DNA from 3 places in the Corynebacterium marinum DSM 44953 genome. Region 1 is predicted to be linked to each of the others. Evidence: riboswitches for the same ligand, from Rfam matches in the RefSeq annotation. Region 1 holds a riboswitch; each other region holds the start of a gene.
What was found. A riboswitch is a leader RNA that binds a small molecule or an ion and turns the genes downstream of it on or off. The one in region 1 is predicted to bind thiamine pyrophosphate.
Positions count from the first base shown of each region.

Region 2: it holds a riboswitch for thiamine pyrophosphate, as region 1 does, so the genes downstream of both, B840_RS04350 (ECF transporter S component) here and B840_RS06050 (bifunctional hydroxymethylpyrimidine kinase/phosphomethylpyrimidine kinase) in region 1, are expected to answer to the same signal.
Region 3: it holds a riboswitch for thiamine pyrophosphate, as region 1 does, so the genes downstream of both, B840_RS09925 (3-oxoacyl-ACP reductase) here and B840_RS06050 (bifunctional hydroxymethylpyrimidine kinase/phosphomethylpyrimidine kinase) in region 1, are expected to answer to the same signal.

Region 1 is NZ_CP007790.1:1,256,457-1,266,300, reverse strand. Features, by position in the region: gene B840_RS06070 (NAD(P)/FAD-dependent oxidoreductase) at 1-250, shown strand, start outside; partial or broken gene B840_RS06065 (pyruvate formate lyase family protein) at 494-2,317, shown strand; partial or broken gene grcA2 (autonomous glycyl radical cofactor GrcA2) at 2,297-2,851, shown strand; gene pflA (pyruvate formate-lyase-activating protein) at 2,851-3,714, shown strand; TPP riboswitch at 3,723-3,822, shown strand; partial or broken gene B840_RS06050 (bifunctional hydroxymethylpyrimidine kinase/phosphomethylpyrimidine kinase) at 3,811-5,337, shown strand; gene B840_RS06045 (TIGR01777 family oxidoreductase) at 5,338-6,237, opposite strand; gene B840_RS06040 (class I SAM-dependent methyltransferase) at 6,244-6,849, opposite strand; gene corA (magnesium/cobalt transporter CorA) at 6,926-8,014, shown strand; gene B840_RS06030 (PaaI family thioesterase) at 8,022-8,471, opposite strand; gene gndA (NADP-dependent phosphogluconate dehydrogenase) at 8,572-9,844, shown strand, end outside.
Region 2 is NZ_CP007790.1:878,855-888,698, reverse strand. Features, by position in the region: gene B840_RS04370 (FAD-dependent oxidoreductase) at 1-1,095, shown strand, start outside; gene B840_RS04365 (nucleoside/nucleotide kinase family protein) at 1,114-1,593, opposite strand; gene B840_RS04360 (energy-coupling factor transporter transmembrane component T family protein) at 1,590-2,354, opposite strand; gene B840_RS04355 (ABC transporter ATP-binding protein) at 2,354-3,667, opposite strand; gene B840_RS04350 (ECF transporter S component) at 3,672-4,262, opposite strand; TPP riboswitch at 4,253-4,363, opposite strand; gene B840_RS04345 (DUF2218 domain-containing protein) at 4,374-4,733, opposite strand; gene B840_RS04340 (2-dehydropantoate 2-reductase) at 4,743-5,630, opposite strand; gene B840_RS04335 (DUF808 domain-containing protein) at 5,711-6,652, shown strand; gene B840_RS04330 (metalloregulator ArsR/SmtB family transcription factor) at 6,664-7,347, opposite strand; gene B840_RS04325 (MFS transporter) at 7,403-8,671, shown strand; gene B840_RS04320 (chloride channel protein) at 8,714-9,844, shown strand, end outside.
Region 3 is NZ_CP007790.1:2,089,488-2,099,331, forward strand. Features, by position in the region: partial or broken gene B840_RS13710 (transposase) at 1-107, shown strand, start outside; gene B840_RS13840 (hypothetical protein) at 1,504-2,142, shown strand; gene B840_RS09910 (FAD-dependent monooxygenase) at 2,491-3,714, opposite strand; gene B840_RS09915 (PucR family transcriptional regulator) at 3,846-5,000, shown strand; gene B840_RS09920 (LLM class flavin-dependent oxidoreductase) at 5,002-6,279, opposite strand; gene B840_RS09925 (3-oxoacyl-ACP reductase) at 6,284-7,060, opposite strand; TPP riboswitch at 7,119-7,215, opposite strand; gene B840_RS09930 (SDR family oxidoreductase) at 7,299-8,183, shown strand; gene B840_RS09935 (MsnO8 family LLM class oxidoreductase) at 8,180-9,142, opposite strand; gene B840_RS09940 (L,D-transpeptidase) at 9,164-9,844, opposite strand, start outside.

The DNA of each region.
Region 1 (9,844 bases):
CGGCTGGCTGCTGTGGTTGGCCGTGCACGTGATGTTCCTCGTCGGCTTCCGCAACCGGGCGGTCTCCATGATCAACTGGGGCCTCAACAGCGTCGCGCCGAAGCGCTACAACCTCGCCACCACCCGTCAGCAGCTGCATTCGCGCACGGCGCTGATGAAGCTGCAGGAGTTCACCTCCGAGATCGAGGGCGACACCCCGATCGAACTGCGCGACACCGCGAAGTTCACCGGCAAGAAAGAGATCCGCTAGTCGCTTACGCAGCGGCGAGGTTAAGGCCCGGACGAGAACTGTCTCGTCCGGGCCTTCCTCGCCTTAATAGTATTACATCCTACTGGGACACTGTGCGCCGAGGGGATATACTGGGCTGTGGTTGTGGCACGCATTGCTCGACACCGCCCGGCTGGGGCGCTCGAAGGGTTGTGGGGGTAGCAATGGCGCCACCGTCAACCGAATACTGCACCGTCTTTACATCCCACCCTGAGAGGTAGACACGTGAACACCACCACCCCGCTCGAGACCCGGGCATGGGAAGGTTTCTTGGAAGGCCCGTGGGTCGACACCATCGACGTACGCGATTTCATCCAGCGGAATTTCACCCCCTTCACCGGCGGCGCGGATTTCCTCGCCGGCCCCACCGGGAAGACGCTGCGCACCTGGCGGCACCTGGAGGACAGGTACCTGTCCGTCGAACGCGAACGACGCGTCTACGACGTCGACACGGACACCCCGGCGGACATCGACGCCTTCGACCCCGGTTACATCTCCGACGACGACGACGTCATCGTCGGCCTGCAGACCGACACCCCGCTCAAACGCGCCATGATGCCCTACGGCGGCTGGCGCATGGTCGAGGCCGCGATCCGGGAGGCCGGCAAGGAGCCGAATGAGAAGGTCAAGGAGATCTTCACCCGCTACCGCAAGACCCACAACGAAGCGGTGTTCGACCTCTACACTCCGCGCATCCGGGCCGCGCGTTCCGCGCACATCATCACCGGTCTGCCCGACGCCTACGGCCGCGGCCGCATCATCGGCGACTACCGCCGCGTGGCGCTCTACGGCGTCGACAAGCTCATCCAGGACAAGGAGGCCGCGAAGCACGCCGTGCACGCGCAGGGCTTCTCGGAGCACTGGGCCCGCTACCGCGAGGAGCACTCCGAGCAGATCAAGGCGCTGAAGAAGCTCAAGGTGATGGCGCAGTCCTACGGCATCGACATCTCGGGGCCTGCAGCCACCGCACAGGAGGCCGTGCAGTGGACCTACTTCGGCTATCTCGGCGCCATCAAGTCGCAGGACGGGGCCGCCATGTCGATCGGCCGGCTGTCCTCCTTCCTCGACATCTACTTCGAGCGCGACCTCGCCGCCGGAACGCTGACCGAGGAGGGCGCGCAGGAGATCATCGACGCCCTGGTGATCAAGCTGCGCATCGTCCGCTTCCTGCGCACCGAGGACTACGACCAGATCTTCTCCGGCGACCCCTACTGGGCCACCTGGTCCGACGCCGGGTTCATGGACGACGGCCGCCCGCAGGTGACCAAAACGTCCTTCCGCCTGCTGCAGACGCTGCGCAACCTGGGGCCGGCGCCCGAGCCGAACATCACCGTCTTCTGGGACGATCAGCTCCCTGACGGCTACAAGGAGTTCTGCGCCGCCATCTCCATCGAGACCAGCTCGATCCAGTACGAGTCGGACAAGCAGATCCGCGACCGCTGGGGCGACGACGCCGCCATCGCCTGCTGCGTGTCGCCGATGAAGGTGGGCAAGCAGATGCAGTTCTTCGGCGCCCGCGTCAACGCGGCGAAGTCCCTGCTCTACGCCATCAACGGCGGCCGGGACGAGGTCACCGGCAAGCAGGTCACCCTGCCCGGCGCGTTCGCCCCCGTCACCGGTGACGGGCCGCTCGACTTCGACGAGGTCTGGGAGAAGTACGAGTTGATGCTCGACTGGGTCATCGGCACCTACATCGAGGCGCTCAACATCATCCACTGGTCCCACGACAAGTACGCCTACGAGGCCATCGAAATGGCACTGCACGACTCGGACATCATCCGGACCATGGGCTGCGGCATCGCGGGGTTGTCGATCGTCGCGGACTCCCTGTCCGCCATCCGGTACGCGCAGGTCACCCCGGTCCGCGACGAGACCGGCCTGGTCGTCGACTACCTCACCGAGGGCGAGTTCCCCCGCTACGGCAACGACGACGACCGCGCCGACGACATCGCCGCGACCATCGTTCACACGGTCATGGCGAAGATCAGGGAGAACCACCTCTACCGCGACGCGATCCCCACCCAGTCGGTGCTCACCATCACCTCGAACGTGGTGTACGGCAAGGCCACCGGCAATTTCCCCGACGGCCACCGCGCGGGCACCCCGTTCTCGCCCGGTGCGAACCCGAGCAACGGCGCCGACACCCACGGGATGGTCGCGTCCATGCTGTCGGTGGGCAAGCTCGACTACCACGACGCACTCGACGGCATTTCGCTGACCAACACCATCACCCCCTCCGGGCTCGGCCGCACCAAGGTCGAGCAGATCGGCAACCTCGTCGGAATCCTCGACGCAGGTTTCATCATGGACGACAACTAGGAGACCCCCAGCATGTCCAACAAGACCTTCGACGAGCGCATGGCAGACATGAAGGCCTCCCGCTCCGCGAACAACATGGATTCCGGCCTGTACCACGCCAACATCAACGTCCTGGACAAGTCCACGCTCGAGGACGCGATGGCCAACCCGGAGAACTACCCCAACCTGACGGTGCGGGTCTCCGGCTACGCGGTGAACTTCGTCAAGCTGACCCGCGAGCAGCAGAGCGACGTCATCTCCCGCACCTTCCACCAGGGCGCGTAGTGGCCGGGGACGGTGTGACCGGTGCCGTTCATCTCACCCCGTCGCAGGGTGAGAAGGCCCGCGGGGTCGCCGCCGGTCTCGGCGGCACCGCCGGGGACCTCACCCGCCCCGAGCTTCTCGACGCCCGCCTCACCGGCGACGTCGCCCTCGTCCATTCCTGGGAGATGGTCACCTCGGTCGACGGCCCCGGCACCCGCATGACGCTTTTCCTCAGCGGTTGCCCGCTGCGCTGCCGGTACTGCCACAACCCGGACACGATGGAGATGCGCACCGGCACCCTGGAGCGGGTGGAGGACGTGGTCAAGCGCGTCAAGCGCTACCAGCGCGTCTTCCGGGCGACCGGCGGCGGCCTGACCATCTCCGGCGGCGAACCGCTCTTCCAGCTCGCCTTCACCCGGCGGGTGCTGGCCGCAGCCCATGAGGCGGGGATCCACACGGCCATAGACACCTCCGGTTTTCTCGGCTCCCGTCTCAGCGACGGGGACCTGGCCAACATCGACCTCGTGCTTCTCGACGTCAAGTCCGGCAACGAGGACACCTACCGCACGGTCACCGGCCAGTCCCTGCAGCCGACGATCGACTTCGGCGACCGTCTGGCCGGGCTGGGCAAGCCGGTGTGGGTCCGCTTCGTCCTGGTGCCTGGTCTGACGGACGACCCCGAGAACGTGGCGCAGGTGGCCGATATCGTCGCGCGCTGGCCCAACGTCGAGCGGGTGGAAGTGCTCCCCTTCCACAACATGGGCGCCGACAAGTGGCGCGAGCTGGGCATCCCCTACCACCTGGCGGACACGAAGCCCCCGTCGCCGGGGGCACTCGAGGACACGCGCCGGGTCTTCCTCGACCGCGGGATCACCACTTACTGATAGTCTTTTCCACGACATTGGGGTGCACGGCTGCAGGGCTGTGCTGAGAACATACCCATTGAACCTGCTCTAGCTAGAACTAGCGAAGGGATTGTCGTGACTCAGCCACGCGTTCTGTCCATTGCCGGCACCGATCCGACGGGAGGCGCGGGTGTCCAGGCGGACCTGAAGTCCATCGCCGCAGCCGGCGGCTTCGGCATGGCCGCCGTCACCGCGCTGGTGGCGCAGAACACCCACGGGGTCCGCTCCGTGCACACCCCGCCCCACGAGTTCCTCCGGGAACAGCTCGCCGCCGTCTTCGACGACGTCACCGTCGACGCAGTGAAGATCGGCATGCTCGGCGACGTGGACACCATCGCGGTCGTCTGCGACGCCCTGGCCGCCCGCCCGGCCGGGCACGTCGTCCTCGATCCGGTCATGGTGGCCAGCTCCGGCGACCGGCTGCTCGACGAGGACGCCGAGGCCGGCGTCCGCGAACTCGGCCGCCTGGTCGACGTGATCACCCCGAACCTGCGGGAGCTGGCGGTCCTCTGCGGCACGGACATGGCCGGCGACCTCGACGAGGCCATCGCCCAGGCCGCGGGACTGGCCGCGGACGCGGGCACCACCGTCATCGTCAAGGGCGGGCACCTGACGGGCTCGGCCGCCGACAACGCGGTCGTGCACCCGGACGGCACCGTCCACCACGTCCCCACCGCACGCATCGACACCGCAAACACGCACGGCACCGGCTGTTCCCTGTCCGCGGCCCTGGCCACCCGCATGGCAGCGGGCGAGTCCGCGGCCGAGGCCCTCGAGTGGTCCACCCGCTGGCTCCACGAATCCATCCGCCACGCCGACGACCTCGACGTCGGCGGCGGACACGGCCCGGTCGACCACTTCCACCGCACCCGCCGCCTGGCGGCCGCGGCGGACACCACCCCGTGGCGGCACCTCACCGGCACCCTGCCGAGCGTGCCCGCCCCCGCCCCGCACCTGGCTCCCGCCGGACCGCACACGCAGGCGATGTGGGACGCCACCGGCGAGGTCTGGAACGAGATCATGGACCTGACGTTCATCCGTGAGCTCCGGGACGGCACCCTGCGTCACCGGGACTTCGCCTTCTACCTGGACCAGGACGCGCAGTACCTCAACCGCTACTCCCGGGCGCTGGCGCTGCTCTCCGCCAACGCCACCGACCAGGAGGGGCAGATCGGCTGGTCGGAGGGCGCTATGGGGGTGCTGGCGGGCGAGGCGCAGCTGCACCGCGACTGGTTGGGAACCAACGGCGTCACCGTCACGGCCCCCTCCCCCGTCACCCTGGCCTACACCAACTTCCTCGTCGCCTCCTGCGCCGTAGAGCCCTATGCCGTGGGGGCCGCCTCGGTGCTGCCCTGCTACTGGCTCTACGCGGAGATCGGCTTCGAACTGACCGGGGACAACCATCCGGAGCACCCCTACCACGCATGGCTGCAGACCTACTCCGGGGAGGAGTTCATCGAGGGCGCGCGCGGCGCCATCGCGCGCACCGAGCGCGCCCTGGCGGCGGCCTCCCCGGCCGAGCGGGAACAGGCGATGGCCGCCTACCTCAACGCCTGCGTCTACGAGCGGGAGTTCTTCGCCCAGGCCGACCGCGCCTGGTAGTCAGTGCCCGAGCGCGCTGTCGATGGCCGACTGCGCGGTCGGCTCCGTGAACTGGAAACCGGAGCCTGTGAGCACCTCCGGTTCCACCCTGGCGTCGGCAAGCAGCAGGGACTCCGCGGCGTCACGGCCCAGGACCATCCGCAGCGCCCACTTCGGCGCGGGGATGAGGTAGGGCCGGCGCAGACGCTCAGCGAGGTGCCGACCGATGTCGCGGGCGCTGGCCGGGGTCGGGCCGCTGAGGTTGACCGGCCCGGTGATGCCGTGGTCGATGATGTGGCGGATCGCGCGAACCTCGTCCTCCAGGGAGATCCACGGCCAGATCTGACGGCTGGTGCCCAGCGGGCCGTTGAGGCCGAACCGGGTGAGGGGAATCAGAGGTTTGAGCACCGCCTCCGGGTGCAGCAGGGACGCGGTGCGCAGCAGCGCCACCTTCGCCTCGGGGCCGGCCTTGAGGGCTTCCGCCTCCCAGTCGACGCAGAGCCGGGCGAGGAAGCCTTCACCTGGGCCGCTGGTTTCCGTGAGGGTTTCCCCGGGGCGGTCGCCGTAGATGCCGACGGCGGAGGCGGAGACCAGCATCGGCGCGTCCTTCCCCAGTGTGCGGATCGCGTCGGCGAGCGTGCGGGTGGGTGCCAGCCGGGAGGAGCGGAGCACCTGGCGGTATTTCCCCGTCCACGGGAGTTTCCCGATGCTGGCGCCGTTGAGGTTGACGACCGCGTCGGCACCGGCGAGCAGACCGGGATCCAGGTCGCCGCTCCCTGGCTCCCAGAACGCTTCGCCGGCGTTGCGGGGCTGTCTTCGCACGAGCCTGACGACTTCGACGCCGTCAGCCTCCAGCGACGTGGCGAGGGCGGAGCCGATCAGTCCGGACGCGCCGGAGATGATGATTCTGGTGGGGGCCATGGGGGGTTACCTTCTGTGGGCGGGGGTTGAGGGTCTGGTGAAGATCGCCACGAGGAACTGCGAGTTCTCCGTGAAGGGCTTGAGGTCCCAGGACTCGAAGACGTTCTCCGGCTCGAGTCCGGCCTCCCGGGCGGTTGCCATGAAGTCGTCGAAGCCCCAGCCGCGGCCCGCCCCGAAGCCGACGACGAAGCGGCCGCCAGGTGTGAGCGCGCGGGCGATGTTCTCCAGGGCGGGCAGGCGGCCGTCGAGGGCGAGGAAGCCCATGACGTTGCCGGTGGAGACCACCAGGTCGAAGCCGCCGCCGGGGATCTCGTCGGCGCTCAGGTCGCCCACGGCCCACGCCGCATCCGGGTAGAGCTCGCGGGCGTGGGAGATGAGCACCGGGTCGATGTCCGTGCCCGTCACCTCGTGGCCCCGCGCCGCGAGGTAACCGCCGACGCGGCCCTGCCCGCAGCCGGCGTCGAGGATGCGGGCGTTGCGGGGCACGAGGGCGTCGACAAGCCGGGCCTCGCCGTCGATGTCGTCGCCGCGGTCGATCATCGTCTGCCAGCGGCGGGCGTAGTTCTCCGAGTGGTCGGGATTCTGCGCGGTCACGTCAGTCCAGGTAGCCATGGAGACCAGTATAGGAACACCGGCGGGATAAGCTGATGGACGTCCATCCGCCCGGCCCAGGAGGGAGACCGCCCCAGTGCCCAGTCCTTTTGAACGTGCTCTCCCGCCGCTGGCGCGGAAGAACGGGAACCAACGGCCTTCCGTGGAACGACCGCGCATCCGGGTGCCGCTGGAGCGGGCGATCGAGCACTGCCGCGTCTTCACCGACGGGACTCGTCGGCCGGGCGAATACCACGTGAGCTCCGCCCTCCAGGAGGTCCGCGACCACGGCAACGGTTTCGTGTGGCTGGGCCTGCACGAGCCGGACTCCCACCAGATGGAGCGGGTCGCGGAAGAGTTCGGCATTCACCCGCTCATCGTCGAGGATGCGGTCACCGCCCATCAACGCCCCAAAGTGGAGCGTTACGACGACCAGTTGTTCATGGTCGTGCGTTCCGTGCATTTCTGGGCGGACGCCTACGAAGGCAATTCGCGGGAGGTGATCACCACCGGTGAGGTGCAGATGCTCATCGGCCCCGACTTCATCATCACCGTGCGTCACGGCGCGTTGATGCCGGAGCTCTCCGACGCCCTGGAGCACAGCCCGGAGCTGGTCGCCCTCGGGCCGGCGGCCCTGGCGTGGCGGGTGGCCGACCACCTGGTGGACGACTACAGCCGGATCGCCGAACAGCTGGAGAGCGAGGTCGACGAGCTGGAGGAGGAGGTGTTCACCCCCGGATCACGCTTCAACATCGAGCAGATCTACATGTACAAGCGGGAGATCCTGGAGATGCGCCACTCCACCGATCCGCTGGCGCCGGCCCTGCGTTCACTCATCGCGGAGAACCGCGACATCCTGGGTAAGCAGCTGCGCAGCTACTTCCGGGACGTCCTCGACCACGAGATGACGGTGAAGGACCAGATCGCGGGCTACGACGAACGCCTCACCGCCCTCATCGACGCCTCGGTGGCGAAGATCACGATGCAGCAGAACACGGACATGCGCACCATCTCCGCGGTGGTCGGTATGGCGGCCGCCCCGACCCTCATCGCGGGCATCTACGGCATGAACTTCGAGCACATGCCCGAGCTGGAGCACGAGTACGGCTACTACATCGTCCTGGCGCTCATCGCGTTGCTGGTGGCGCTGATGTTCTGGTGGTTCCGCCGCAACAACTGGCTGTGACCGGCTCCTAGAGCACCATCGTCCGCAAGGTGGTGCGCGCGACCAGGCGGCCGTCGTTGCGCATGAGAACCTGCCACACCTGGGTGCGCCCGCCGACCTGGACGGGCGTTGCCTCCGCCCGGATGACGCCGTCCCGGACGGAGGCGATGAAGTCGGTGTTGTTGTTGACCCCGACGACGACCCGGCCTTCCGCCGCCACCATGCCGGCCAGGGAACCAGTGGATTCCGCCAGCGCCGAGAACACCCCGCCGTTGACCAGCCCGACCGGCTGGAGGTGCCGCTCGTCCACGGCGACCTCGGCCTCCACCCGGCCGTTGGCGATGCGGGTGTAGCGGACACCCAGGGCGGCGTCGAGACCGCCCACTCCGGCGTTGACGAGCTCCAACGCTTCCGCGCCGATGCCCTCGGTGGTCGCGGCCGCGGCCGCGACGAGATCCCTGATCGACTTCCCGCTCATGGTGGAAGATCCTACCCACGGGCCTGCAACTAGTGGAAAGATGTGATCTTTTGCCCCGGATGGCTGCCTAACCGGGGCTCGGTGCGTAGAATCCAGAGTCATGAACACCCCTGAGAATCTCGCCCAGATCGGCGTCGTCGGACTCGCAGTCATGGGTTCCAACCTCGCCCGCAACTTCGCCTCCCGCGGACACACCGTCGCCGTCTACAACCGCTCCCCGGAGAAGACCCGCACCCTCATCGCCGAGCACGGCACGGACGGCAACTTCATCGCCTCCGAAACCATCGAGGATTTCGTCGCCTCGCTCGAACGCCCCCGTAAGGCCATCATCATGGTCCAGGCCGGCCCAGCCACGGACGCCGTGATCAGCCAGCTCGCGGACGCGATGGAGGACGGCGACATCATCATCGACGGAGGCAACGCGCTGTTCAACGACACCATCCGCCGCGAGAAGGAGATGGCCGAGCGCAACCGCCACTTCGTCGGCGCCGGCATCTCCGGCGGCGAGGAGGGCGCCCTCAACGGCCCGTCGATCATGCCGGGCGGCCCGAAGGAGTCCTGGGAGACCCTGGGCCCGCTGCTGGAGTCCATCGCCGCCGTCGTCGACGGCACCCCGTGTGTGACCCACATCGGCCCGGACGGCGCCGGCCACTTCGTCAAGATGGTCCACAACGGCATCGAGTACGCCGACATGCAGGTCATCGGCGAGGCCTACCAGCTGCTGCGCTTCGGCGCGGGCATGGAGCCGGCCGAGATCGCCGACGTCTTCGCCGAGTGGAACCGGGGCGACCTGGACTCCTACCTCATCGAGATCACCGCGGAGGTGCTCCGCCAGGTCGACGCCGAGACCGGCAAGCCGCTCGTCGACGTCATCCTCGACGCCGCCGGCCAGAAGGGCACCGGCCGCTGGACGGTCAAGGAGGCCCTCGACCTGGGTGTACCGGTCACCGGCATCGGCGAGGCCGTCTTCGCCCGCGCCCTGTCCTCCTCCCTCGATCAGCGCAAGGCCGCCCAGGGCAACCTGCCGACCGGCGCCCTGAAGACCTTCCAGGAGCTGAACCTGGACAAGGAGCGCTTCGTCGAGGACGTCCGGCGCGCCCTCTACGCCTCCAAGCTGGTGGCCTACTCCCAGGGCTTCGACGAGATCAAGGCAGGCTCCGACGAGTACGGCTGGGGCGTGGACCCCCGCGACCTGGCCACCATCTGGCGCGGCGGCTGCATCATCCGGGCGAAGTTCCTCAACCGCATCGTCGAGGCCTACGACAACGACCCCGCTCTGCCCGCCCTGCTCCTGGACCCGTACTTCAAGGGCGAGCTCGGGGATCTCATCGACTCCTGGCGCGAAGTCGTCATCGTCGCCACCCAGCTGGGTC
Region 2 (9,844 bases), 380 kb from region 1:
CAGACGGCGCAGGCGCTGGGCCTGCCCACTGTCCTCCATGACAGCCTCCCGGCCCCCTTCCCCGTCCACGCAGCCGTCGAACTACCCGGCCAGCTCCAGCTCAACCCCACCCACCTGCTGGCCGCCCTGGTCAGGGCGGTGAACTTAGCCGGGGGCACCGTCACGGAGCACGTCCGGGTCACCGGCGTCCGGGCGGACACGGACCGGGTCCGCCTGACCACCTCCCTGGGCCCGCTGACGGCCCGGCAGGCCGTGCTCGCCACGGCCACCCCGATCACGGACAAACGGGCCACAACCATGGAGCTGGTTCCACAGCGTTCCTACCTCTGCGCCTTCGACCCCGACCCAGCCGTGGAGATCCCCGAGGGGATGTGGATCTCCGCGGAGTCACCGACCATCTCACTGCGCACCTACACCGACGGGGACAGAACCAGGCTTCTGGTGGGCGGCCAGGGGCACCGGACGGGCGATTTCCGCCCCACAGCTGAACACGTCGACACGCTCACCGAATGGACGATGCGGCATTTCCCCGGCGCGCGCCGCACCCACGCCTGGTCGGCGCAGGACTATCACCCCGTCGGGATGGTCCCCCACGTGGAGACCCTCCACTGGGGCGGGGGCCGGGTCCTGTTCGCCGGCGGGTACAGCAAGTGGGGGCTGGCGGCGGCTCCCGCAGCGGCGCTGCAGCTCGCCGATCTCCTCCAGGGCCGCCCTCCGCAGCTCACGTTCGGCAGTCCCTCCGTGTCCGGAACGTTGAAGACCACATTGTCCAGGCAGGCCTCCGCCCCTGTCTCCGAAATCCGTAATCTGGCGCGCACCCTCACCGGGTCGGGCGGCCACCGGGGTGACGCCCCGGATGATTCGACCGCCGAGGACAACGGCGCGGCGGTCTTCCGGGAGGGAATTCATCCGGTCGGCGAGGCTTTCGTGGACGGGCGGACCTGCCGCGTCTCACTGGTCTGTCCGCATATGGGCGGGACGTTGGCCTGGAACGGGGCGGAAGAGTCCTGGGACTGCCCCCTGCACGGCTCCCGTTTCACCGCCGGCGGCCGTCTCCTCGAAGGGCCGGCCGTGAAAGATCTCAAACGGCACTGACCGCGGGGTTCCGGGCGGTCACCACTCCAACTCGAAATCCACCGGGACCCGGCCGTGGGCGCTGAAATGCTGATCCTCCTGACGGGCCCACATATCCCAATAAGGTGCGTATCCGGTGTCCCGGGTGAGCGCGCGGGTGCGGCGCACCTGGGCGGGTGCGTTGATGCGCACGGTCAGCACCTCGCCGAGAGCTCCGGCCGCGGCGACCGACGCCTCCGTGACCGACCCGACCCCCTCGACGATCAGGGACTCCCCCGGATCCAGCGGCACCCAGTCCGCGGGCGCCCCGCTCACCCAGTCCCAGCGCCGGTAACCGGGACTGGTCGGGTGCAGGACGTCATCGGCGACCATGCGGGAGGCGGCGGACAGACCCGACCATCCCGGGTAGAAGTCGTCCAGATGGACCACCCGGAGCCCGGTGCGCCGGGCCACCGCCGCGGCGAAGGTCGTCTTCCCCGCCCCGGACGGGCCGTCGACAAGCACCGTCAGCCTGCTCATGCCACACCCAGGAAACGGAAGCTCCCGAGCGCCACCGCCACGGCGACCGCAGAGACCGACGCCAGCAGGCACACCGCCAGGACCGCGAAGTCCCGGGCGTGCAGCCGGGATTCCCGGGCCCAGGTGCGGCCGTGGTCGGCGACCCGGCCGAAACCGCGGGCCTCCATCGCGGTGGCCAGTTTCGAGCCGCGCCGCAGCGAGAGCACGAGGAGACCGAAGGCGAGCGTCAGCCCGTAGCGGATCCGCCCCTGGTCGGCGATACCGCGGGAACGTCGCGCGCGGCGCATCGACGCCAGGTCGTCCTGGAACAGGGAGATCAGCCGGGAGGCCGCCACCGCCCCCAGGACGAAACGCTCGGGCAGCCGCAGAACCTGGGCCAGGCCGTCGCCGAGGTCCGTCGGGTCCACCCCCTCGGAGAGCACGATGACCGGCAGGCCGACCGCCAGGACACGCACGAAGATCGCCGCCGCCAGGGACAGGGAGTTGTCCGTCACGTGGACCATGAGGAACTGGAAGTACGTCTCCCCCTCCGGCCGTCCGTAGAGCGCCATGGGGATGGCGGCCAGGGGCGCGGCGAGGAGGACCGGCCAACCGCGGCGCACCAGCCGGAACCAGCCCACGCCGCACAGCGGGGCGGCCAGGAGAGTGAAGCCCAGCGCCGCCGCCGCGGAGACGAGGTCCACCGACAGCAGCAGCGGGGTGGTCAGCAGGATGAGCCCGAGGATGCGGGTGACGGGGTTGATGCCCTCGAGGACGTTGATCATGTCAGCGCCACCTCGTGGTCGCCCAGCGCGTGCAGGTAGAGCTCGTCGTGGGTGATCGACACGACCGTCACCCCCTGGTCGGTGAGCTCCCGGATGAGTCCGACCAGCTCGACGAAGGTACGGGCGTCCTGGCCGAAGGTCGGCTCGTCCAGGACGAGCAGGCCCGGGGTGTTCACCAGCGCTGTGGCCACCGACAGGCGGCGCTTCTCGCCGCCCGAAAGGGTGAAGGGGTTGGCGGCCGACAGATGGTCCAGGCGCAGGCGGGTGAGCAAGTCGTCGATGCGCGCCTGCGCTCCGCCGGACACTGCCATCTCCTCCCCGACGGTGCGCGCGACGAACTGGTGCTCCGGGTCCTGGAACACGAAGCCCACCCGGTCGGCGAGCTGTCTTGAGGACCAGCGGTGCGGCGGGGTGCGCAGCCCCCGGGCCAGGTGATCCGAATAGGTCAGGGCGCCGCCCTTCGGTTCCGTCAACCCGGCGAGCGTGAGCGCCAACGTCGACTTGCCCACGCCGTTGGGGCCGGTGATGACGGTGGAGGAGCCCTCGCTCAGCCGCAGCGAACGCGGCGGACCCCACTCGGGAAGGAGGTCACGGGCTTCGACGGCCACGGGTGCCCCAGCCGGCACCCCACGGGCGGCGGGCAGCGCCGGCGGGGCGGGGAGATCCTCCTCGCGCACCTCCGACAGCCCCTCCGGGGAGAGGTGGAGGAAACGGTCGACGATGCCGCTCCACAGGCGGGGGCGGTGCTCGGCGACGATGAGGGCGGCGTCAGTCTCCGCCGCGATCCGGGCGACCGCCCCGACGATCTCCCGCTGGCCCGCCGGGTCGAGGTTCGCGGTCGGCTCATCGAGCAGGATGAGGTCCGCGCCCATGGCCATGACGCCGGCCAGCGCCAGCCGTTGTTTCTGCCCGCCCGACAGGTGCCGGGTCGGGTGGTCCAGCGGCAGGTTCAACCCCACCAGCTCCAGCGCGCGACGAACCCGCGGCCAGATCTCCTCGCGCGGCACCCGCAGGTTCTCGCACCCGAAGGCGACGTCGTCTCCCACGCGAGAGGCGATGACCTGGGAGTCCGGGTCCTGCAGCACCATGCCCACGGTTCCGGCGACGGTGAGGGAACCGGCCATTTCCCCGTCCTCCTCCCCGCCGAGGACGCCGGCGAGGGCGGCGAGCAGGGTGGACTTCCCGGCACCGGAGTCCCCGGTGAGCAGGATCCGCTCCCCCCGCTCCACGCGCAGGTCGATGCCGCGGATCGCCGGGGCCACCCGGGAGGCGTGCCGCCAGCCCAGGCCCCGGGCGTCAATGACGGCCACGCCGTTACACCCGCTTTCGGCCCGCGGCGAAACGGTCGAGGGCACCCGTCCCGGCCAGGGCGCGCACCAGCCAGTGGCCGAGCACGCCGGCCAGGACCGCACCGGAGATGAGCAGACACGTGAGGTAGATCGAGTTGAAGGCCAGGGACTTCGCCAGGTTCGCGCTGGTGAACAGCTCCAGGACGAAAGCGCCGAGGGCCGCTCCCATGCCCGCCAGCACCGCGACGGGCAGGGTGAAGCGGCGGTAGGCGAAGGCGAGGAAGATGAGCTCCGCCCCCAAGCCCTGCGCGATACCCGAGTAGATGGTGCCGATCCCCCACTGGTTGCCCAGCAGCGCCGACACGATCGCGGCGAGCAGCTCCACGTAGAGGGCGGCTCCCGGCTTACGGATGACCAGCCCGCCGACGACGCCGCCCAGCAGCCACGTGCCCGCAGCGAGGCCGCCCAGCCCGGGGGTCAGGGTGTCCATGGCGGTGAACCAGGCGTAACCGAAGGAGTTCCACACCCAGAAGATGAGGCCGACGGCCACTCCCAGGACGGAGGCGATGATGATGTCGATGACGCGCCATGACGAACGCGTGCGCGAAGTTTTCACAATAATCTCCCTAGCGCCGGTACTAACCGGATCAGGTTCGACGGTTCGCCGTTTGTCGGCGTCTCAGCCCGGATTCGCACCGGGTACCCGTGACTGGATGTTGGTGGAACACTATCCTAGCGCCCCGGGTTCCCCGTCCCGGTCAGCGACCCAGCGGGTGCCGTCCTGTCCCCCGGTCCGCTTCCACGCGACCTCCAGACCGGTCCCCCGGGCGATCTCGGCCAGGCCCCCGCCAATCATGGCCTCGAACTGGTCGAGTTCCTCGGCCGGGCACTCCAGCTGGAGGAGCAGGACACCGTCCCCGGCGATCATGGCCACCTCGCCTTCGTGCCCCCAGGTGAACAGCATGTGCCCCCGCCCGGACCCGCTGTCCCACTCCGTGTGCGCGGCGTGGGTGAATCGGCCGGCCAGCAGACGTGCGTAGCGGCCCGGGCGATCGCACCTGACCCGGGCTGTGGATGAAGCAGTCATGCCCTCACGCTACCCCAGCAGCCTGAGCACGAGGTCGTGCAGCCGGACGTCGACGCCGTTCCGGGCGGCGAGACGGCAGATGGCGCCCACCTGGGCGTCCAGCTCGTGGCGGGTGGCGGGCCGGCCCGCCGCCAGGTCGCGCTGCATGGAACTGGTGGCATCCGCCGGCATGCGGTCGGCGAAGGCGAGGGTGCGGTCCACGGCGTCGTCGGACAGCGGCACCCCGGCCGCCCGGCCGGTGGCGTGGACCTCCCGCATGAGCGCCTCCAACGTCGGTCGGAGCCGGGTCCGCAGCTCGCCGAGCGGGCTGCCGGCCAGGGCCCCGAGCGCACCCGTCGTGGTCACGTACATCGCCTTCTCCCACACATCCACGAAGATGTCCCCGCGGACGACAGCGTCCACGCCCGCCTCCCGCAGCGCCGCCGCGAAGGCGTCGACGGTGCCGTTCGGGCTGCCGTCCCATGTTCCCGTCGTGTGGGAGATCGGACCGCCGTGGAACTCGACTTTCCCGGGGCCGGTGTGGTGGAAATAACCGCGCACCACCCCGGGCAGGGTGCGTGCGGCGCCCACGACCTCCGCGACCCGCGCGGGCACCTCGACCGAGTTCTGGGTGACGGCGACCATCGAGGTGCCGGGAAGCCCTTCGAGCAGCGACGCCATATCAGTCCCGGCGGAGGCCTTGACCGCCAGCAGCGCGACGTCCGGCGCCCCTGCCTCGCGGAGCGTCCCGACGGCGCGCACCGCAATCGGCTCCTGGCCGTTGAGACGCAGCCCCTCGGAGCGCAGGACCTGCAGTGTTTCGCCCCGCGCAACGAACACGACGTCATGACCCGCCTGAACCAGGTTCCCGCCGAACCAGCCCCCGACGGCGCCCGCTCCGATGACTGCGATTTTCATGCGACCAGCCTACGCGCGCACCGCGGGCGGGAGGACTACACTGCATCTCATCCAGACCCGCAGACAGAAAGGTCACAACAATGGCCGGTGGCCTCATTGCCCTGCTTGACGACGTCGCCCTCATCGCCCGGGCAGCCGCCGCCAGCGTCGACGACGTCGCCGCCGCCGCCGGCAAGACCTCCCTCAAGGCGGCCGGAGTGGTGGTCGATGACGCGGCGGTGACCCCGCGCTACGTCACCGGCGCCACACCCGCCCGGGAGCTGCCGATGATCTGGCGCATCACCAAGGGATCGTTGATCAACAAACTGGTCATCATCCTGCCGATCGCGCTGCTCCTGTCGTGGATCGCCCCCTGGGCGCTCACCCCGATTCTCATGATCGGCGGCACGTACCTGTGCTTCGAGGGCGCGGAGAAGGTCCTGGCCAAGGTGCTGGGCCACGGCAGCCACGACAAGCCCGTCAAGGATAAATCCCCCCTCGCGGAGGACCAGCTGGTCAAGGGCGCCATCATGACCGACCTGATCCTGTCGGCGGAGATCATGGTCATCTCCCTCAACGAGGTCTCCGACCAGCCGATGATCTTCCGCGCCGCGGTCCTCGTGGTCGTGGCCATCGGCATCACCGCCCTCGTCTACGGCGCGGTCGCGCTGCTGGTGAAGATGGACGACATCGGCCTGCACATGGTCTCCCGGGGCGGCCCCGGGGCAGGTTTCGGCCGGGGTCTCGTCTCCGCCATGCCTAAGGTCCTCACCGCGATCTCGGTCATCGGCACCTTCGCCATGCTCTGGGTCGGCGGGCACATCATCATCGCGGGCCTGGCGGAGTTCGGCCTCACCTGGTTCTACGACACCATCCACGGCATGGAGGTCGCCGTCGGCGGCGGATTCATCGGCTGGCTGGTCAACACGTTCTTCGCCCTGGTCTTCGGCCTGGTGTGGGGCACCGTCGTGGCCTTCGTCGTCGAGGGCGCCACCCGGCTCACCCGCCGGGCGACCGGAAAGCCGGCGGCTGCGGCGCACTGACGCCCGGCCGGCTACTCCGTGACGGCACGTCCCGCCTCACGCCAGCCGGGATAGCCGCCCTCCATGCGCAGCGCCGAGAATCCGGCTTCACGTAGCCGGGCGACGGCATGCGCCGACATGACGCAGTACGGGCCGCGGCAGTAGGCGACGATGTCGCGGTCCGCGGGCAGTTCGGACATCCGGGAATCCAGTTCCGACAGCGGGATGTTGACGGCCCCCACCGCGTGGCCGGCGTCGAATTCGGAGGAGGGGCGGACGTCGACGAGCAGGGCCTCGCCCGTTTCCCGCAACCGATCGAACTCCTCGAAGGAGATCGCCCGGGCTCCGTCCACCTCGGTGAAGAACGCGTCCGCGAGATCCGCGATCTCCCGGATGTGGCGCTCCGCCAGACCGGTGAGTGTGAGGTAGGCGGTGGCCACCTCACTGTCCGCGATCCGGTAGACCCGCAGGTTCCCCTCCGCGCGGCGGGCGACCAGGCCGACGGCCGCCAGAATCTGGAGGTGGCGGGAAGTGTTCGCCACGGTGGCGGCGACCTGCCCGGCGAGGGATTCCACCGTCCTTTCGCCTTGCAGCAGCACGTCGACGATCTCGACCCGTTTGGCGTTCCCGAGCGCGGCCCCGACGCGGGCCAGGTGAGTGAAGATCTCGTCTTTGAAGGCGCGTCCGTCCAGCGGTTCCCGCGATTGGGATGTCATGTCCCCGAGTGTACTATTCAATGAATTAGTTGAATTGCCTTCATCGGGAGCACCAGTGACCTCATCCGCACACCCCTCCGGCCCGAGACTGGGCCTCCGCGAGAACGCCCCCCAGTTCGCGCTGCTCGTGGCCGTCAACGCCCTGGTCGGCGGCATGGTCGGCCAGCAGCAGACCACCCTCCCGCTGCTCGCCGAGCAGGTATTCGGCCTCGCCGGCTACTCCTTCGTCTTCGCCTACGTGGCGGTGTTCGGCATCGCCAAGGCGGCTTCCAACTATGTGGCGGGCATCTTCTCCGACCGCTACGGACGCAAACCGGTGCTTCTGGCCGGCTGGCTCTTCGGTTTGCCGGTACCCCTGCTGATCATGTGGGCACCATCCTGGGAATGGATCATCCTGGCCAACCTGTTCCTCGGCATCAACCAGGGCCTGGCCTGGTCGACCACGGTCACCATGAAGATCGACCTCGTAGGGCCGAAACAGCGCGGCTTGGCGATGGGCCTCAACGAGGCCGCCGGTTATCTCGCCGTGTCGGTCACGTCCATGGCCGCCGGCTGGATCGCCGCGGAACACGGACTGCGCCCCGCCCCGTTCCTGCTGGGCCTGGCGTACGCCGTCATCGCCCTCGTGGTGGTGTCCCTCTTCGTGCGGGAGACGCGCGGATTCGTGGAGCTGGAGGCCGCCGCGCCGGAACCCTCCCAGTCCAGGGCCACCGGGCTCTCGAACGCGCAGATCTTCACCCTCGTCAGCTGGCGTGACCGGGCCCTGTCCTCCGCCAGCCTCGCCGGCATGGCCAACAACCTCAACTTCGGCCTGTCCTGGGGAGTGTTCCCGCTGCTGTTCGCGGGCGCCGGCCTCCGCCTCGGACAGGTCGGCCTGCTCGTCGCCCTCTACCCGCTGGTGTGGGGCTTCGGCCAGCTCGCCACAGGGTGGCTCTCCGATCACCTCGGCCGTAAACCCCTGGTCACTGCCGGCATGTTCCTGCAGGCCGCGGCCCTGGCTGTCATCGCAGCCTCGCACGCGATGCCCGGCTGGGCGGCCGGCACGATGCTCCTCGGCCTCGGATCCGCGCTGGTGTACCCGGCGCTGCTTGCCGTGATCGGCGACGTCGCGGCGCCGGAGTGGCGCGGCCGGGCCGTCGGCATCTACCGGGTGTGGCGCGATCTGGGGTACACAGCCGGCGCCCTGTTGGGCGGCCTGGTGGCCGACGCGGTGGGGTTGAGCTCCGCGGTGTGGGCCGCCGCGGGGCTGTCAACCGCGGTCGGCATGGTCGTCGCCTACCGTCTCTTCGAGACCCACCCGGGCAAGCGGACAGCCGCGGCCTGACCTGCTCCGGCTGGAGGGCAGGCCCCGGGTTACCCTGAATTTATGTTCCGCAGCCTGCTCGTCCTCGTCGCGCTGGTGCTCGCCGGCGGCGCCGCCGCAGGGGTCATCGGCGGATCCATGGCCTGGCTGATTCGCCGTATCCAGCTGCTGGCCGGCGGCGCGGGGGTGGTCCACCCGGTGGCGGCCGCCGCCGTGGGCGGTGTCCTCGCCGGTTTCGGCTGGTGGTGGCTGCGCCGGCGGGGCCCGGTGCGCGCCATCGAGGAATCGGTCCTCAGCGAAGGCGCCCGCCTCCCCCTCGGCCGCACCTTCACCGATGCATTCCTCCAGCTGCTCGCCGTGGGATCCGGCATCTCGCTGGGCCGGGAGCAGGCCCCCCGGCAGGCCTCGGCGGCGGTGCTGGACCAGCTCAGCAGGGCGCTCCGCGTGACGGAGGACCACCGCCGGGTCCTCGTGGCCGCAGCGGCGGGCGCCGGTCTGGCCGCGGTGTACAACGTGCCCCTGGCCGGAGTTCTGTTCACCCTGGAGGCGATGCCGGTGCGGCGCACCTGGCGTGCGCTGCCCATCGCGGCCGCCATGTCCGGCGTGGCCACGGTGACCGCCTGGCCGATCGTGGGGCGGCGGGCCGTGTACGACTTCCCGGAAGCGGCCTTCCACCCCGTTGTCCTGTACCTGTTCCCGCTGCTCCTGCTGGCGGCGGTTCTCACCGGCCGGCTCTTCCTCGCGCTGATGAGGTCCACCGGCGGGTGGAAGGTCGTCGACCCGCGCTGGCTCCCCCTGAGCGTCGGTGCGGCCACCGCCGGGGTGGTCGCGGCCTCCCTCATCCTGCCGGGGGTGACGGGCAACGGCGAACAGATCGTGCGCACCGCCCTGGACCCCGGTTCGCCGCTGGTTCTCCTCGCCGTTCTGGTGGTGGCCAAGCCGCTGCTCACGGCCGCGTCCCTGGGGTCCGGCGCGGTCGGCGGAACTCTCACGCCGGCGCTGGCGGTGGGCGCCGCGCTGGGGTCAGCCGCGGCCCTGATCGCGGGCGCCGGGGCGGAGTCCGCACCCGTCCTGGCGCTGGTGGGCGCTGCGATGGTGCTCTCCGTCCTGCAGAAGGCCCCGCTGTTCGCCGCCGTCATCGCCTGGGAACTGACGTGGGCGCCGTTGTGGACCCTGCCGCTGCTGCTGGCCGGC
Region 3 (9,844 bases), 830 kb from region 1:
GGGTCACCCGCTACAACACTCGCCGGCGCCACTCAGCCCTGGACTACCGCTCGCCCCTTGCCTTCGAGACCGCGACGACGGCTGCTACCGTAGGCCTCGTTGCCTAACTGACACCAACGCCGTGTCCACTACTCGGGGGACACCCCCGTCTGCAGAAATGTTCATGGTGGTCATTCCCCCCGACTGGTGTACCTGGTCAATGCTCATCCGGCTCCGATAAAGTCTGCGTCCCTCGCTAGCGAGTTCTGCCCGAAGCATCCCGGTTCCCCAGGCTTTGAGTCCCTTAATGAATCCTCCGTCTTCCAGCTCATCGACTGCTTCGTCAATCTCTTGACTACTCAAGCGTCCGCTGAAGTCCTCGGCAAAGTCAGTGTTCAGAAGTTCGGAGGGGGCAGAACCCGGCTGGAGGGTGAGCCATTCGAGGATCCTCCGCTGCGCCAACGAAGCGCGGTAGGTGTGCTGCATCCTCGACGCTTCAATCCGTCCTCTGGCTGTCAAGAGGAAGCTAAAGCTTCCATCAATGGTCCTGGTTTCCTCAATCAGTGAGGCGCTGACAAGCTCGTCGTACACGGTCGATAGTTCGTCCGGCGAAATCACGCTATCCGGGACTATGGAAGCTTGCTGGTTCGGCTGGTCGGTCAGCCATCGGAGAGTTCTCTCTGCAGGAAATGTGATGGACACAGTTGAGCCCCTAGTTCGGGCCCAACGGATTTCGTGGACCGGCTGCCACCATAATCGCTAACCTAGACAACCCCTGGCCATTATCGAACTAACTTTCGATCACGGATCCCGAACCGTCTGTGTACTACGTGGAATGAACAGCACCTTTATGTTTATGCAGCCCATGTCTGTCCGAGAATGAAACTCTAATGATCGACCGGGAATGTGGGGCGGGTGCAGTGATGGCCATTCGCCTCATGGTGGCGAAATAAGAGGAGGCCAGAGAGTCACTGCCTGGAAAGGAACCGGTCAGAGCGTCCTCTCCGAGCACTGGTCCGATAAGGGAGGTCTCGCGAGCGGGGCCGGTGCAGGGAGCGCGGCCGGGCCATCGCGGTCTTGCTCATTGCCTCGACGGTGCCTCCATGCTTTTTCAGATAAGGGGTCGAAAAGATGCAAGGGGTGGCTAAACTGCCTGGTAATTGGGAAAATGTCGGTAAGAACCGAGGCGTTGGAGGCGACGGTGGGAAGGACAGGTACGGGGGATAGCTCCCGGGGCCAGGGCGAGCGGAAGCATCAGCTCGTTTCCATGAAAATTAAGACGAAAAAGAGAAATGTGCTGGCTACTGCCGCCAGAGCGGCCGAGCGCGCCACCAAGCATCAGCTCGAGAAGACTGTGGTTGAGGGGTCAGACCTTCATCCAGATATGAGGTGGCCGCAAGGTGGCCGCGCCCGATTCACTACGGGCGTTCGACGCTGATGTGAGTGTGCATGGCAGGCCAGGCATCATTCGCCGCGAGTATCGACAGTGACGATCCGGCCCGATAACGGAGGAACCCCATGAAAATGAGAAAGAACATCGCCGTCCTGGCCAGCGTGGTTCTGGCGCTCGGGCTGGCTGGCTGCGGCTCGCCCGACACCGCAGAGACGGAGACGGCCACATCGACTGCGACGTTCACGACCACCACCTCTTCGAAGACATCGACGACCTCGTCCTCCTCGTCTACGGCATCCGCCATCAGCGAGAAGTCGACGACCGAGTCCGTCGAACCGTCTCCGGAGCCGGCCTATGCCGCCGAGGTTCCGACGACGGCAGAAGCCGCCCCGCAGGGCATCTGGTCTGAGACAGGCGTGGGCTACCGGTGCGGCGCGACCGACGCCTGGGTTTACGATCCGGCCAACTGCACCGCCGCCAACCTTGGCGGCGATCCTTCCTACGACCAGCTGTGGGGACCAGCGGCCGCGGTGTCGGCGGAGGAGTTTTACAACTCCCTGAACAGCCCGGCCCCCACGGAGCAGTACGTGGACCCAGCAACTGTCCCGATCGCGGACGGAGGCGCCTGTCCGGCTTACCTCTGCGGCTACGGGCACGACGAGAACGGCAATCCGAACCCTTCCAGCGGCGAGATCCAGGGCTGGTGGATGGACTGCATCGCGGTCAACACCGAGGACTACTGCCGCGCCAACGACCCGTACACCAACTAGGGAGTGTCTTATGGCTAGTGGTGGGGTCCGCCTTTTCCTGCCCTATTTCTCGGCCGTGCCCCCGGTCGGGCTGCTTCCCGCCCATGCCACACAGTCCCAGCGACAGCCGGCGGTCAGGTTTCCCGGCACGACCGTGACTGTCTCCGTGTCCAGCCATTTTCCTGTCGCACTGGGGAGCCGCCATTGTGTCCGGACAGTTTCTGGGTCTGTGGGAGTGTCCGTCTCAGCTATACGGAAATGTCGCCGTGACTGGCCGGTCAGGATCCTGGGTGTCGCGGGTTCGAGCCCCGTCAGCCACCCCGAAGAAGAGCCCCTGGCCTTGGAGACAAGGCCAGGGGCCCCTTCATGTCAGGCCCCCACCGGCGCGAACGCGCGGTCGGCGACGTGCTCATGGATCCAGGCCAGGGAACGCTCCCAGAAGTCGGGCGCGCCCAGACGCGTGTTGCGGGCGTCGGCCAGGGGGCCGTCGGGCAGGTGCAGGGCATCGGCGGTGGCCAGCGAGGTGATCTGGACCCGGCGCACCCGGTCGGCGCGCAGGTCCTGGTAACGCTGGCGCGCGTCGTCCCAGCCGGTCCCCTGCTCGAGGCCTTCCATGAGGCAGTCCGCGAGCACGATGGCGTCCTCGATCGACTGGTTGGCGCCCTGCCCGTGGTGGGGGACCATCGCATGCGCGGCGTCGCCGAGCAGGGTGATGCGCCCGCGACTCCACCGCTGCAGCGGAGGGCGGTTGAACAGCGCCCAGCGCTCCGCTGCGGGGGCGGCGCTGATCATCTCCGTGATGGCCGGGTCCCAGCCCTCGAAGGCCGCCAGGTGCTCGTCCTTTTCGGCGGGCACGACCCACGACCGGTCCGCCCACGGGCCGTCGTGCCTGCGCACCAGCAGGAAGTTCTGCACGCCGCCGCCGATGGGATAGTGCAGGAGGTGACCGCCGGGGCCCATCCAGAACTGGATGCTCTCCGGGTCGGGCAGGGAGGGGACCTCGTCCGGGGCCACCAGTCCGCGCCAGCCGTGGCATCCGGAGAACTGGGCGTCGTCGTAGCCGAGCATCTCCCGGCGCAGGCGCGAACGCACGCCGTCGGCCCCGATGACCAGGTCGGCTTCGACGGAGTCCCCGTCGGCGAAGTGCAGGACGGCCGAGTCCTCACCGTCGTCGACCCGCACGCACTGCTTGTTCAGGTGCAGCGCGTCCTCGCCCAGGGCATCCTTGAGCATCAGCTGCAGATCTGCCCGGTGGACGCCGTAGTAGGGCGCACCGGCCCGCTCGTGGTACTCCTCGCGGGAGAGCACCCGGCCGAGGACGCGGCCGTCACGCCCGTCCCGGAAGACCAGGCCGTCGACGTCGGCGGCCACCGCGGCCAGCTGCCCGCCGACGCCGATCCGGTCTCGCAGGAAGCGGACGGCGTTGGCGGAGAGCGCGACGGCCGCGCCGACCTCCCGCAGTTCCGACGCCTGTTCGTAGACCTGGGGGTCCAGTCCCCGGCGGCGCAGCTCCACGGCCAGGGTGAGTCCGCCGATACCGGCTCCGACGATGGCGATCCGCATTCCGGGGCGGGCGGCGATGGTTGACCTCATGAGTTTTCTCCTTTGAACGACGATGCCTGACAAGGAGCCTAGGTGCGACACCAGTCACAGAACATCCGCATTGTGTGGCAAGTTCCGCGCGGATCTTCCGACACTCTGTCGGAATGGATTACCGTGTCCATGTGGACCGACTACCTGAACTTGACGACGCCGTCCAGGATCTCGCCGAGACCGTGGGCCGCCCCCTGGCCGTGATGGACCCCTCGATGCGGGTGGTGGCCTATTCGATCCACGAAAGCCCAGAAGACCGACGGCGCCTGTTCCACCTGCTGGCCCACAGCGACGCCTGGCCGCGCCCCCGCACGAGCAGGCAGGCATGGCAGGTCGAGTCGTTTCCCGAGGTCGGACCGCTGGCTTTCCTGCCGTTGAGCGATCCGCAGCGACACCCCGTCGGCTATCTGGTCACCCCCGAGGACGCGGCCGACCGTCCGGCGCTCATCGACGCCGCCCCGCAGCTCGCCGAGCTGCTCCGCGCCCGGCGCCGGGAGTCCGCGGAGCGGGAGGAACGCTCACGCCGCCTCGCCGTCGACCTGACCTCCGGCAACCTGCACGCGCGGGAGTCCGCGGCCGAGTTGCTCATCACCGAACGGTTCCTCAGTGACGCCGAGGGCTACTGCGCCGTCGCGTTGGGCGTCGACCCCCGCGACCCGACTCCCCTCGCCCGGGAGAAGGCGGCGCAGGCCGTGTCGCGCACGCTCCGGTTCGTCCGGGAGACCTCGACCGCCACGGTCATCGGCGGGATCATGGACGCCCCGGTCGGGGTCCTGGTGTTCCCCCGGCCCGTGGTGGTCCCCCGTCTCATCCGCATCCTGGAACAGCCGCAGGTGGCCCCGGTCCGGGCGGGTGTGGGCACGCTGCTCCCTCTCGCGGATGTGCACCACTCCTTCGGGCAGGCACGCCTGGCGTGGCGCGCCAGCTGGCTCGCCCCCGCCGACCACCAGATCGTGACCACCTGGGACGGCGCCGGCCTGGACGCGACGCTGGCGCGTCTGCCCCTGGAGGACTTCACCCTCGCCGATCTGCCGCCGTCAACGAGAGACCTGCTGGGCACGATCGACTCCCCGCTTCTCCTGGCCACCCTGGAGGCGTACCTCGACGCCGGCGGGGACGCCCAGCGGACTGCGCGCGAGCTGAACATCCACCGCTCGACGCTCTACTACCGGCTGGACAAACTACGCACCGCCGTCCCCGGCGATCTCGCTGACGGGACCCTGCGACGCGACCTGCACACCGGGTTGCGGATGGCACGTCTGGCAGGGCTGGTGCCGCAGCCGTGAGCTACCCGCTCAGGTGCCCCCGCAGCGTGGTGCCGGTGTACTCCGTCCGGAACAGGCCCCGTTCCTGGAGGACGGGGATGACCAGGTCCACGAAGTCCTCGATGCCCGCCGGCAGGGACGGCGGCATGAGGTTGAAGCCGTCCGCGCCACCGCCCTCGATCCAGCGCTGCATCTCGTCGGCGATCTGCTCCGGGGTGCCCACGAAGGTGGCGTGCCCACCACCGGCGGCGAGGTAACCCAGCAGTTCACGCACGGTCGGGTGCGTCGACTCGATGATGCGCAGGATCGTGGCGTACCGCCCCTTCGGGCCGTTGAACTCAGCCAGCGGCGGCAGTTCCGGGACGGGGACGTCGAGTTCCCAACCGGAGGTGTCCTGTCCGATGAAGTAGGACAGGCCCTTCAGGGCGTCCGCCACCGGAAGCAGCCCGTTGAGGGCACGCTGTTTCTCCCGCGCCTCCTCCCCGGTGCGTCCGACGTAGGTGACCAGGCCCGGCATGACCACGAGCTCATCGGGGTCCCGCCCGGCCACCTCGGCGCGGCGGCGCACGTCGAGGCGGTACTCCCGGGCCATCTCGAGATCCCAGGCGACGGCGTAGACGCCTTCGGCGTACTTCGCCGCCAGATTCCGACCCGGCTCCGAGGCCCCGGCCTGGAAGAGCACCGGACGTCCCTGGGGCGGCGCCGGGATGTTGAGCGGCCCCGCGACCGTGAAGAAGTCCCCGGAGTGATCGAGCGTCGACAAGCGGGCGGGGTCGCCCCACCGCGCGGAAGGATCGTTGAGCACCGCATCAGACGGGAACGAGTCCCACAGGCGGTTGAGCACGGAGATGAACTCATCGGCGCGGGCGTAGCGCTCGGCGTGCGGGGGCAGCGCGGGCATCCCGTGGTTGCGTGCCTCGGTGTCGTTCATCGAGGTCACCACGTTGACTCCCGCGCGGCCACCGGAGATGTGGTCCAGGCTGGCCAGGAGACGCGCAGCGTGGAACGGCGGCCAGAATGTGGCGGAGGCGGTGGCCACCAGGCCGATCCGCTCGGTGGCACGGGCCAGGGCGGTCAGCGTGGTCACGGGCTCCAGGAACCACAGCGGGCCGGACCCGACGCCGCCGAGGTCGGCGGACTGTCCGTCGGCGAGGAAGACGGCGTCGAGAAGCCCCCGCTCCGCGACCCGGGCGAGGTGCTCCCAGTACGCGATGTCACCCAGCCTGTGGGAGGAGGAGTCGGACGCGCGCCACGCAGAGGTGTGGTGGCCGGCGGCGAAGGCGAAGAGGTTGAGGTGCACGCCGTCAGTCCTTCACCAGTCCGCCGTCGACGACCAGGTTCTGGCCGGTGACGGCACGCGCCCACGGGGAGGCGAAGAACAGGATCGCGTCGGCGAACTCCTCCGGCGTGGTCACGGACTGCAGTGGTGTCGACGCCGCGATGAGGTCGAACACCTCGTCCGGTGTGGCCGCACTGGCGTCCGTGGTGCGCAGCAGGCCACCGGAGAGCATGTTCACGGTGACGCCCCGGGGCCCGAGGTCCGCGGCGAAGGTGCGGGTCAGGGAGAGCAGTGCGGCCTTGGCGGCGGTGTAGTCGTGGTACGGGACCACCGGGTACTGGAAGAGGTTGGTGCCGATCGTGACCACGCGGCCCGAACCGGACTCGTCGAAACCGGGCAGTGCGGCCTGGATGACGTTGAGGGCGCCCTGGATCGCGCCGGAGAACTGGTTCTCGAAACGTCCGTAGGAGATCTCGTCGGCCTTCGGCCGGGCGTCACCGTCGAAGGAGAAGTCCACGAGGGCATTGTTGACCACGGTGGTCACCGGGGCGTCGAAAACCGCGTGTGCCTGCGCGTACAGCGCCCCGACCTGCCCGCGGTCGCGGACGTCCGCCCGGATGGCGACCGCCCGGCCCGGATGCTCCCGGGCGAGTTCCTCGGCAGCGTGGGCACTGGAGAAGTAGTTGATGATGACCTTCGCGCCCTCGCGCAGGAAGGCCTCCGAGATGGCCCGGCCGAGGCCGCGGGCCCCGCCGGTGACGAGCACGATCTGCTCGGAGAGGGCTGGTGCAGTTGTGGTCATGTGGACGCCTTTCCGGGAAAGGCGAAGGTACCCCGCTGGGCCCCACCGGGGTAGGCCTCGGCGGGGCAGTGGACATTCCCTTCGCCAGCATTAACTGGATCAGGTTCGACGGGTGTGTTCTCAGCTGCCCGCGGGCAGCACCCCGTGTCACGCGGAACTCACCGTAGCAGTCCCCGACACCCCGTCACAGTTTTCGGTAACCTCGGTCACACATCGCCCCGAACTTATAGGAGTGACCATGACCGACATGCGCGACCCCCGCACCCTCCACCCGAAGATCGACCCGCCGAAGCAGACGCAGCCCCACCCTGGCCTGGACGCCGAACTCGAGCCCAAGGGGGACCTGGGCCTGGACACCTACCAGGGCAACGGCCGACTGAAGGGCAGGAAGGCCCTGATCACCGGCGGCGACTCCGGCATCGGTGCCGCCGTGGCCATCGCCTACGCCCGGGAGGGGGCGGACGTCGCCATCGCCTACCTCCCCGAGGAGGAGCCGGACGCGGAGAAGATCATCCAGGCGATCGAGGACGCCGGCCAGAAGGCCCTGGCACTCCCGGGCGACCTGCAGGAGCTCGCCCAGTGCGAGGCCATCGTGGAGAAGACCGTCGAAGCCTTCGGTGGCCTGGACATCCTGGTCAACAACGCCTCCCGACAGATCTGGCACGACGGCATCGGGAACATCCCCGACGATGATTTCGACGCCACCATGAAGTCCAACATCTACAGCTCCTACCGGGTGACCAAGGCCGCCCTCCCCCACCTCAAGCCGGGTTCCTCGATCATCTTCACCTCCTCCATCCAGGCGTACGAGCCCTCCCCCCACCTCCTCGACTACGCCATGACCAAGGCCGCGATGAACAACCTGTCCAAGGGTCTGGCCCAGCAGCTCGCGCCGGAGGGAATCCGCGTCAATGCCGTCGCGCCGGGCCCGGTGTGGACCCCTCTCCAGCCCAGCCACGGCCAGCCGCAGGACAAGATCGAGGGTTTCGGCCAGCATGCTCCCCTGGGCCGGGCGGGCCAGCCCGCCGAACTGGCCGGGGCCTACGTGTTCCTGGCCTCCGACGAGGCGTCCTACGTCATGGGTGAGACCCTCGGTGTGACCGGCGGCTCCCCCACCCCCTAGGAACCGCCCAGCTCCGCCAGCAGCTCCTCCGAGCGGGCCCTGCCCGCCAGGTCGCTCATGCCGCCGGTGACGAGGATTTCCTCGGCGCCGGCGGCGTGGAGAAGCTCCCGGAGCCGCGCCCCGACCTGCGCCGGGGTGCCGTGGACGGCACCCGCCAGGGCCTCCTCGACGCGGCGCCGCTCCCGACTGCTGAGCGAGGCTTCCTCCAGCTGCCCCACGGGAGACAGACCGTCGAAGGACCCGGTGGAGCGGGCCCTCGCCTGCGCCCAGGCCTCGGGGAGGAGCAGGTCGCGGGCAGCCTCAGCTGTGTCGGCGACGGCGATGATGAAGGAGAGGATGATCTGCGGGGCGTCGATGAGCCCGGGCCGGAAGTTCTGCCGGTAGAGCCGGGCGGCGTCGACCTGATTGGGGCCGCCGAGGATCACGCCGAGGCCGAGTTCGGCGGCAAGCAGCACCGAGCGGAAGCCCGCCAGCAGGAACACCGGCGTGGCGCCGTGATTGGCCGGCCGGGCGGTGACCGCCGCCTCGCCGCGCAGATATCCGAGCAGCTCCCGCAGGTCATCAGGGTACCGCTTCTTCAGCTCCGCCACGTCGCCCTGGCGCAGGGCCGCGCGGACGGGCGCGGTGAAACCGAGGGAGGAGCCGATGCCGGCGTCCACACGCGAAGGGAACAGGGCCTCCAGGGTGGCTATCTGCTCCGCGACGATCAGGGGCTGATGATCAGGCAGCATGATGCCCGCGGTGCCGATCCGGATCGATTCCGTGGCGGCCCCCACCGCCGTGGCGAGCATCGCCGGCTGGGATCCCGGCAGCCCGGGGACGGCGTGGTGCTCCGCGACGAGGAAGCGCCGGAACCCCCGCGATTCAGCGGAGCGTGCATGCTCCAGCACGCCCTGGAGCACCTCCGATTCACTGAGCCCGGCGATGGCGTTGGCACGGTCGAGAACAGAAAAGCGCATGCCCCCCACCATGCCACGCGGTCACCAGCTGGAGGTCCCGTCCGCGTTGCCCGCCCGCCAGGTTTTCCAGGGGATGTTCCAGTCGCCGAGGCCGTCGTAGCCGGACAGCACCCCTCCGACGGTGTTGCGCACCTCGACCGGGTCACCGCGTTTGACCACGTCCTGGAACCATGCGGCGGCTTCGGTGGTGACGTTGATGCAGCCGTGCGAGACGTTTCTGCTGCCCTGGTCGCCCACCGACCACGGCGCGGCGTGGACGTAGATGCCGGACCAGGACATCTGCGTCGCGTACTCCACCTCGGTGCGGTAGCCGCCCTGGTCGTAACCCAGACCGAACGTGGTGGAGTCCATGACCATGGACTCCCGCTCGTCGCCGATGATGTAGGTACCGTTCGGGGTGGCCCACTTTTCGGTGCCCAGGGAAACGGGGATGGTGCGCAGGACCTCGCCGTTGCGGTAGACCGTCATCGATTTGGTGGCGTCGTCGACCACCGTGCGCACATCCTCGCCGATGGTGAAGCTCATCCGGTTGTCCTGCGAGCCGTACACTCCCCCGCCGAGGTTCGCGCCGTAGATGTCCGCCCGTACGTCCACCTGCGTGCCGGGGGTCCAGTACTCCTTCGGCCGCCAGCGCAGCTCGGAGTTGTTCAGCCAGTAGAAGGCGCCCTCGACTTCCGGGGACGTGGTGATAGTGATGGCGTC